2 regions of the Agarivorans sp. QJM3NY_29 genome follow, and region 2 is predicted to be linked to the other one. Evidence: predicted binding sites of a transcription regulator. Region 2 holds the regulator's gene; the other holds the start of a gene.

Region 1 (4,955 bases), 590 kb from region 2:
TCTTGCGTTGCAGCGGGATCTCGGCAAGTTGTGCTGGCGACAAGTTGCGTATTACCTATCATGATGAAGATGGCGCAGAGCTCAGCGAAAGCTTCAATTTTAGTTACGCTAAGGCCAAGCAGCAGTTTAATCAGCTATTTTGTCGTCGTGTCGATGGTGAAAAGCAGACGCTTGATAGCGCCATACAAGCCGAACAAGCGATCCAGCACTTGGTGGCCCCCGATTTTGTGATCGCCAAACAACAAAAACACTATTGGCGAATTGAGCATCGCATCTTCGACTATCAAGGCAATTTTAGAAAAGCCAATCAGCAGTACTAGTGGCTGTCGCTGAGGACCTCGATGGCGATCCACGACCGAGTAGGGCCGCTTTTAACACCGGAGCTTATGAATATCAGCACTAAGCGGTGAGTCTTAATAAAGATAAAGCGGCCGATGAGCCGCTTTTTTGTGTCTGGGAGTGGTGCTGAGGAGCAGCAGTTCGTTTATTTTGTTTGTTCGGTTTTGATTAGCGGGGCGACAAAGGGTTTGTGTTCGGCGATTTCTGCGGGGCTGAGTCCGGTGAGTTCGTAGGGAAATACCAGCCACTGCTCGGTTTGATGCAGACAAAAGTCGGGTTTTAGCTGGGTTTGGTTAAACTTAGGACGCTCCCAAAGGGTGGCCACTTTGACCTGCGTTGGCATGTTGCGTTTTAGTTTACTTTGCAGCCGATTAATCACCGCCACTACGTTATGACCGCTGCTAAACACATCGTCGACAATAAGCAGACTATCATCAACATTGAGGTTTTCCAGGAGGTATTGAATACCGTGTACCCGAATCGAGTCTGGTTGCTCTAAGATTTGCTGATAATTGGCTTGGCCCTGATAAGAGGTACGTACCGAGATGTGATCGGTGACTAAACCAAGGGTTTGCAAACACTCTTGCACGTAAATCCCCACTGCGCTGCCGCCACGCCAAAGCCCGACAATAAAGCTTGGACGGAATCCGCTTTCAAATATCTTCACGCCGAGTCGGAAAGAGTCTTGGATCAGCGTATCTTCATCTAAATAATGTTTTTGCAGCTGGTCTGTGGGCTGGTTCAATGGCATCTTAGTATCCTTGAATAAGCGGGCTGATTAATGCTAGTTTTATACTACAACTTTGACCCTGAGGTCAGCTTTTTAATAGGATACATGGAAATGAGTGAAAAACTCTATATTAGCGGCCAAGATCTTTTAGAAGACTCATTCCGTTTGGCTGAGCAAGTTCTGAGCAGTGGCTTTCGTCCCAGCTTTATTATTGCGGTATGGCGCGGCGGGGCACCGATTGGTATTGCGGTACAGGAGTTTTTGGCTTATCACGGTATCACTAGCGACAATATTGCCATCCGCACCGCTTCTTATGCTGCGGCGATTGATAATCAGGCCAAAGAGGTCAAGGTGTTTGGCCTAAACTATCTGGTGAAACATGTGCAGCAGCATGACCGCTTATTGATTGTTGATGATGTGTTTGATACCGGACGTTCCATCGATGCAATTATCAGCGAATTAACGCGTTTGGCGCGGCTGAACACGCCCAGCGATATTCGTGTGGCCGTGCCTTATTTTAAACCGGAACGCAATAAAACCGAGCGGGTGCCCGATTACTTCTTACATGAAACCAGCCAGTGGTTGAAGTATCCGCATTCCTTGGAAGGCTTAAGTCCGGATGAGATCGCAGAGTATCGTCCCGAGCTTTATCAAATTATCAAAGCCCACCTCCCCAAAGCTTAACTGCTGTTTAGCTCTCAGGTATTTGCTTTCCTGACCAAGCAGATACCTGATAGTGATGAAACGGCTTTTATTTCGTCTCGAAGCTATCTTCAAAATCGGTGTTCCTTGGGCATCCCTGCAGATGGATGTTGCTGAGGACTGCCGTAACACTTCCGCAATACTAAGAGGTCTTTAAACCGCAGTTCTGCCTTGAACGAGCCTGTTGGTGAGAGAGGTACACGCCGCACTGAAAACTACCCATAAAGTAGTATTTTTCATTAAATTGAATAGCTTAGGCTATATATTGGTGCGCTTTATCTTGGCTGTTGCTGGTGATTCCTAGACTTAAACGTTGCTCGATAGCTTACTGTTACTGATTTGTTATCAATTTGCTGGAGGTTGGTTCTGCTTGGCTCAGCAATTGCTATAGAGACTATGTTGCGCAAGCAAAGATCGCATCAACCAGTTGCAGTGATCCTTGATACTGCTTTGTAAAGGTGGGTCGTTGGTCTTATGAGCCATCAGAAATTTTATTCAATTAGTCATAAAGGGAAAGTTATGTCTTATTTAATTCCAGCAGAATTTGTTAGCAAAATGGTCGACGCGGGTGAATCTAAAGTATTTATGTCCACTCGCGATACTGTGATTCGTGCATTTATGGCGGGGGCTATTTTAGCGCTGGCTGCTATTTTTGCGATTACCATCGCGGTGAATACCGGACACTTCTTACTGGGGGCCATTTTGTTCCCCGTGGGTTTTTGTATGCTCTACCTCATGGGTTTTGATTTGCTCACCGGGGTATTTGTACTGGTACCGCTGGCCTTGCTCGACAAACGCCCCGGGGTTGATGTGCAGGGTTTACTCCGCAACTGGGGTTTAGTGTTTTTGGGTAATTTTGGCGGCGCGTTAAGCGTGGCGGTGATGATGGCCTTTATTTTTACTTACGGCTTTAACGTTGAAGCTGGCGCGGTGGGGGCAAAGGCGGCCAGCATTGGTGAAGCACGTACTCTGGGGTATGCAGAGCATGGGGTTGCGGGCTGGTTTACTATTTTTGTACGCGGCATGCTATGTAACTGGATGGTCTCAATGGGGGTTGTTGGCGCGATGATCTCTACCTCGGTGAGCGGGAAGGTGATAGCGATGTGGATGCCTATCTTCTTATTCTTCTATATGGGCTTTGAGCACTCGGTGGTGAACATGTTTTTATTCCCCTTCGGTTTAATTATGGGGGGAGACTTCTCGATTATGGACTACTTCCTTTGGAATGAAATTCCAACCGCACTGGGTAATCTGGTTGGCGGCTTAGCCTTTACCGGTTTAACTCTGTATACCACTCACGTGAGAACCGCACCTAAACGTCAGCTGGCGAAGGCACCTCGTGTCACCGCGGAAAAAGCCAGCGCTTTAGTGAATGCTTAAGCAAGGTTGACGTCACGATGACCAGCCTATTGCAAGTGAGCATTGGCAGCTATTCTGATAAGGGGCGCAAGCCCCTGAATCAGGACTGCCATGGCAGCCTGATCCCTCGCGACTCGTTGCTTGCCTCCAAAGGCGTGGCGGTGGTGATGGCCGATGGGATCAGCTCCAGCCAGCTTAGTCATATTGCCAGCGAGACCACGGTGAATAGTTTTTTAGATGACTATTATTGCACCTCAGAACTCTGGTCGGTTCAACATTCGGTCGAGCGGGTACTCGCTGCCAGCAACGCCTGGTTGTTTAGTCAAACGCAACACAGCCCTTACCGTTACGACAAAGACAAGGGCTACGTATGCACTTGCAGTGCCTTGGTTGTGAAAGGTGATGTTGCCCATGTGTTTCATGTGGGGGATACCCGGGTATATCGTTTGAATCAGCATGGCTTGGAACAGCTCACCCACGACCATCGCTTATGGGTTTCTGAGCAGCAGAGTCATTTAAGTCGTGCCCTGGGCATTGAGGCTCACTGCCCGTTCGACTACCAGTCGCTGCGGGTACAGGCCGCTGACGTGTTTATTCTGGCCACCGATGGCGTCTATGAATTTATTACCGCCGCGGTGCTTGAACAGGCGCTTAGCCAGCATGCAACCGACTTACAGGCCGCCGCAAAACAGATTGTCGAGCAGGCCTATCAAGCGGGGAGTGATGACAACCTGAGCCTGCAAATTGTTCGGGTTGAACAGCTGCCAAAGCCCTTGGCGCATCCCTTACTGGAAACCCTGGGTTCACGCCCTGTTCCACCCGACTTAAGTGCTGGCTGCTCATTTGACGGGTATCGAATTGTCCGTCAATTGCACGCGAGTCCCCGCAGCCATGTGTATTTGGCCATAGATGAGCAAACGCTCAGCCAGGTTATTTTAAAAACGCCGTCGATTGAGATGCGTGCCGATCCCGCTTATTTGGAGCGTTTTGTGAGCGAAGAATGGATCGCTCGCCGGATCAACAGTGCCTATGTTGTGAAGGCGGCGTCGCAAACGCGTCCGCGCCAATATTTTTATAGTGTATTTGAATACATCGAAGGACAAAGCTTAGCGCAATGGATCACCGATCATCCCAAGGCCGAACTCGGCACGGTAAGGGGCATGGTGGAGCAAATTGCCAGGGGGTTACGCGCCTTTCATCGTATGGATATGTTGCATCAGGATCTAAAGCCCGACAACATCATGATTGATGCTACCGGCACCTTAAAGATCATTGATTTTGGCTCGGTGTGGGCGGCGGGTTTAGCCGAAACGAGCAGTGAGGGGGAATCCTCCTGTTTGCTTGGGACCGCATTATACGCTGCGCCGGAGTATTTTTTAGGTGAGCCGGGGAGCATCCGTTCCGAGCAGTTTTCTTTGGCGGTGATTGCCTACCATATGTTGTCGGGGCGTTACCCTTACGCAACCAAGGTGGCGAGGGCGAAAAGCTCTGCCGCGCAGCAGCGTTTGCATTATCAATCGGTGTTAGACAAAGACCGCGAGATCCCCGCATGGATCGACGATGCTCTAGCCAAGGCCCTGCAGCTGAATCCAGATAAACGTTATTCAGAAATTAGCGAATTTCTGGCCGATCTACGCCGGCCAAACCGCCAGTTTTTAAACCAAAGCCGAGCGCCGCTGGCCGAGCGTAATCCGCTAGCGCTATGGCAGGGGATCGCCGCAATGTTGGCGATGCTGGTGATTTTTTTACTCACGCAACTAAACACCCGTTAAAGCCCTCGGCTTGTTTCGCCGGGATGCTTGTTGCGGCGCGTTTGGCTGTGATT
Region 2 (4,955 bases):
CTACGATATAAATATTCACTAAAAATGCAACAGGACTTAGTGTAGCAGTTGCATCAATAAATTCGCGTTATTCCTCGTCGAAGTTTGCTTCAACGAGTTGTTGTATGGCATCGAGAGCAGCCTCTGCATCGTTACCTTCAGAGATTATCGTGAGGGTATTGCCTTGAGCGCTTGCCAACACCAGCAATCCCATCACGCTGGCAGCCGAAGCGGTTTTTTTCCCGTCAATAATACTTACTTCAGCTTCAAATTCTTGTACCAATTCGACCAGTTTGGTGGCTGGGCGAGCGTGTAAGCCCAGTTTGTTTTTTACGACGACTTGTCTAGTGAGTTTCAAGTTTATGTTCCAAAGTTCGATGGCGCCGCTGCACCTTACGTTTTTGACTAAAGTGTTCAGCCAGTTGTTCGGCGACATAAACACTACGATGTTGTCCGCCAGTACAACCAATTGCGATGGTCAGATAGGCGCGATTATTGGCTTCTAAATGCGGCAGCCAAGATCCTAATAAATCAGCGATTTGCTGGATGTACTGCTCTACAAGAGGCTGCTTGGCTAAATAATCTTTAACCGCTTGATCGAGACCGCATAAAGGTCGTAGTTCTTCTTGCCAGTGCGGGTTCGGTAAAAAGCGAGCATCAAATAGGTAATCGGCATCATTGGGTACGCCATTTTTAAAGCCAAAGGACTCAAACACCATAATTAATTGCTGCTGTTGTTCTCCGGTCACTCGCGATCGAATGAGCTGACTCAATTCATGTACGGATAAACGCGAGGTATCTATTCTTAGGTCAGCATTGCGAGAAATGGGGGCGAGCAGGGCGGTTTCAGATTCTATGGCCTTGGCTAGAGACATGTCGTTTTGACTCAGTGGATGAACCCGCCGAGTTTCACTGTAGCGGCGGATCAGCGCATCATCTTTCGCGTCGAGAAAAATACTTAATAGGTTAAGCTCAGAGCCTTCATCGCGAATTAGTTGACCGATGGGTGAGGGTTCATCAGGTAAATTTCGCACATCAATGCTAATGGCGACTTTGGTGTACTGTCTTTTTAGGTGTTCAATTAAAGGACGCCATAATACGACTGGTAAATTGTCGACACAGTAATAACCTAAATCTTCTAATACTCGTAGTGCGACCGTTTTACCTGAACCGGAGCGCCCGCTAACGATAATCAGTTCCATGATAACCCCTAATAACGATTAGAGTCTTAGGCTATCATGATCGTGTATAATTCGTCATCACTTTGTGCTGTACGAAGTTGTTTGCATATTTGCTTATCGTTAAGTTTTTCAGCAACTTGAGCGAGAGTATTTAGATGTTGTTGACATTGGTCTTCGGGAACCAGTAAGGCAAATATTAAATCAACGGCTTGATTGTCAATGGCGTCAAAGGAAATCGCCGGAGTACAGCGTAATAATACTGCGGTCGCATGGTATTGATTGCCTATTCTACCGTGAGGGATCGCGATGCCTTGGCCAATGCCAGTACTGCCCATGCGTTCACGATTTAATAAACTTTCAAATATACTTTTAGATGTGGTGTCGAGTTGCTTCGCAACTAGTTCACTGATCAATTCCAATGCTCGTTTTTTTGACGAACATTGGACTGCACTTTGGGTGCAGTCCAAGCTTAGTACTTTATCTATTTGCATTACTATGACTAATGTTTGGTGAGTTTTTCTTTATGCTTAATGACTTGGCGATCGAGCTTATCGATGAGGCTATCGATGGCCGCGTACATATCAGCGTGTTCTGAAGTGGCGAATAATTCACCACCATTTAGGTGTATAGTGGCTTCGGCAATCTGATTCAGTTTTTCGACATTGAGAATAACATGGACATTATTAATTTGGTCGAATCGTCGTTGTAGCTTAGTAAACTTAGTGTGGACATATTCTCTCAAAGACTCAGTGATTTCTACGTGGTGTCCAGTAAGGTTAATTTGCATAGATGTCGTCCCCTTTATAGTGGCCTTTAAATAAGGCTCTTACGTTGGTTAGAAGGTGGAATAGCCAATGACTCACGATATTTAGCTATCGTACGCCTAGCCACCTTGATGCCTTGATCTGCCAAAATATCAGCGATTTTACTATCGCTGAGTGGTTTACTGGTATTCTCGGCAGCAACCAGTTTCTTAATTAATGCACGAATGGCTGTTGAGGAGCATTCTCCTCCACCATCGGTAGCCACATGGCTAGAGAAAAAGTATTTGAGTTCGAAGATCCCGCGAGGGGTATGCATGAATTTTTGAGTCGTGACCCTAGAGATCGTGGATTCATGCATTTCAACCGCTTCGGCAACATCATTCAATACCATCGGTTTCATGGCTTCTTCACCATATTCAAAGAAAGCTTGTTGGTGATGCACGATGCAATTAGAGACTTTCAGTAGGGTTTCGTTACGGCTTTCAATACTCTTGATGAACCATTTTGCTTCTTGCAGATGGCTGCGAATAAACTGGGTATCGTTGGCGTTGGTCGAGGTTTTAGTCATCGATGCATAATGTGAATTGATGCGTAGTTTTGGCATCGCGTCAGGATTGAGTTCAACCACCCAGCGACCTTGACGTTTAATCACCGAGACATCGGGAATTACGTATTGGGCTTGATTTGGTTCGACGGCATTACCAGGTCTTGGCTCTAAGGTGTGAATCAGCCGCATCACTTCGCGTAGCTGCTCCTCTTTTAACTTGGTTTTACGGGCCAATAAACGAAAATCTCGATTTGCTAATACGTCAATATGATTCGATACGATGTCTTTCGCTTCATTCAGCCAAGGTGTTTGTTCGCTGAAACGACTTAATTGGATGAGTAAGCATTCCTGTAGAGAGCGGGCAGCAATACCAACTGGATCGAAGTGCTGAATACGTTTAAGTACTGCTTCAATTTCATCTAACTCGACATCTAAATCATTATTTTCAATCGAACGTAGTCCCTCAAGTAATTGCTCACAATCTTGGGTCAGGTAACCTGATTGGTCGACTGCGTCGATGATGGCGAGGGCGATCGCTTGGTCTATTTCACTAAAAGGCGTGAGGCGCATTTGCCAGAGCAAGTGATCTTGTAAGGAGTCAACGGTTTCACCTTGAAACAACATGTCGTTGTCATCACTGCTGCTACCGGATGAAGAGCTGGCAGGAGCCGAACTCGCGCTGTAAATGTCATCCCAAGTTGAGTCAACCGGAAGATCGTCTGCGACGGTATCTTGACTAATGGCATCGCCAGTTTCCATCTGGCTGCTATCGATCTCCGTTTGGCTATTGTTTGCATCACTATTTTGCTCGCTGGCTGATTTAAATTCAGCCGAGTCTGCGTCATTTGCTTGCGCTTCATCTGCTTCTAGCAGAGGATTACTCTCCAAAGCTTCTTGGATTTCCTGCTGCAGATCCAGCGTCGAAAGCTGGAGTAAGCGTATGGCCTGTTGTAACTGGGGGGTCATGGTTAATTGCTGACCAAGACGCAACTGCAAAGATGCTTTCATTAATTACCGCTGTTCCTTCTTTTTATTATCGCGTTTGAGGACATACTTTAACTATAGCTTGAATTGTTCACCGAGATAAACTCGTTTCACATGCTCATTTTTAAGTATCTCCTCAGGTTTTCCTGAGGCTATCAGTTCGCCTTGGCTAACGATATAGGCGTGCTCACAAACATCTAGTGTTTCTCTTACATTGTGGTCGGTGATCAATACACCCAGACCGCGATCACGAAGATGTTCAATGATTTTTTTTATATCGATAACAGAAATAGGATCCACGCCTGCGAAGGGTTCGTCAAGCAAAATAAACTTAGGTGCGGCAGCTAGAGCGCGGGCAATTTCTACTCGGCGACGTTCACCGCCCGACAGACTCATGCCTAAATTCTTGCGAATATGACCAATATGAAACTCTTCAAGTAAGTCATCGAGCGCGCCCATTTGTTGTTGTTTATCGAGGTCTTTACGTGTTTCTAAGACCGCTAAAATATTCTTTTCTACCGAGAGGCGACGAAAGATAGATGCTTCTTGCGGTAGGTAACCTATGCCTTTGCGAGCCCGGGTATGCATGGCGGTACTTGACAGATCTTCGTTGTCAATTAGGATCCGCCCTTGGTCCCTTGGGACTAAACCAACCACCATATAAAAAGTGGTGGTTTTTCCAGCGCCATTGGGCCCTAATAAACCGACAATTTTTCCAGTTTCAACATTGAGACTCACGTTTTTAACGACCTTGCGCCCCTTGTAACTTTTGGCAAGGTTTTCTGCAATTAAGGTACTCATGGTTGAGGCGTGGCCTTGGGGGCAACTTTGTTGAGTTGTTGGGGTAAGAAAATGGTGGTCACCCGATTGTTTTGGTCGCCCTGAGCAACCATTTCTTGTTTGTTAATGCTGTATTTAATCATTTGACCTTTGACTAAGCTTTCTTCTTGCTTCAGCAGTGCATTGTTAGTAAGCGTAAGCGTTTGAGTCTTCAAATCGTAACGCACTTCGTTCGCCTCTGCTTCAATGGGCTTACCATTATCTAAGAGCTGATAGAAGGTGGCTGGTTTGCCTTTTGCTATCATCACTTCGCTGCCTTTTTGCTCACTTCCGATAACGCTCAGTTCTTCGGCGCGCATTTTTATCGAGCCTTGAGTCACGACGACATTACTATAAAAAGTGACGCGATTTTCTTTGATATTAACCTGTTGACGGTCGGCATCGACGACAATTTGTTTATTGAAGTCGTCTTCAAGCGCTTGAGCCCCCCAACTGATGAGTAACAGGCTTGCTAAAAAGGCTAATTTATTCTTGTGGATTGTGGTAAACCGCTTCGATATCATTTAATAAAGTCACTATTTCATTGGCTAAATCACCGTTCATTCCGCGTCCATATAATTCGTAGGATGGGCCATAAACGGTAACGAGTTTATCACTATGCATGGTTTCGTTTTGCAGGTCGATTTCCAAGCTGTCTGTAATTAAGTCACGAACGTATTT

Evidence for each region. The regulator sigma-54, encoded in region 2, starts transcription at its own class of promoters, with help from an activator protein. The targets are predictions, from matches to a motif close to GTTGGCACGNNNNTNGNNT.
Region 1: a site for sigma-54 is predicted at 2,141-2,159, ahead of ACRRS0_RS16525 (formate/nitrite transporter family protein). Genes of this name have one in related genera too.

What each region holds. Positions count from the first base shown of each region.
Region 1 covers NZ_CP194036.2:3,630,333-3,635,287, reverse strand. Annotated here, with positions in the region: gene ACRRS0_RS16540 (DEAD/DEAH box helicase family protein) at 1-320, shown strand, start outside; gene ACRRS0_RS16535 (phosphoribosyltransferase) at 485-1,090, opposite strand; gene ACRRS0_RS16530 (phosphoribosyltransferase) at 1,181-1,753, shown strand; gene ACRRS0_RS16525 (formate/nitrite transporter family protein) at 2,291-3,151, shown strand; gene ACRRS0_RS16520 (protein kinase domain-containing protein) at 3,169-4,902, shown strand.
Region 2 covers NZ_CP194036.2:4,219,463-4,224,417, reverse strand. Annotated here, with positions in the region: gene ACRRS0_RS19080 (HPr family phosphocarrier protein) at 68-337, opposite strand; gene rapZ (RNase adapter RapZ) at 324-1,181, opposite strand; gene ptsN (PTS IIA-like nitrogen regulatory protein PtsN) at 1,208-1,651, opposite strand; gene hpf (ribosome hibernation promoting factor) at 1,660-1,947, opposite strand; gene ACRRS0_RS19060 (RNA polymerase factor sigma-54) at 1,974-3,479, opposite strand; gene lptB (LPS export ABC transporter ATP-binding protein) at 3,531-4,256, opposite strand; gene lptA (lipopolysaccharide transport periplasmic protein LptA) at 4,253-4,798, opposite strand; gene lptC (LPS export ABC transporter periplasmic protein LptC) at 4,761-4,955, opposite strand, start outside.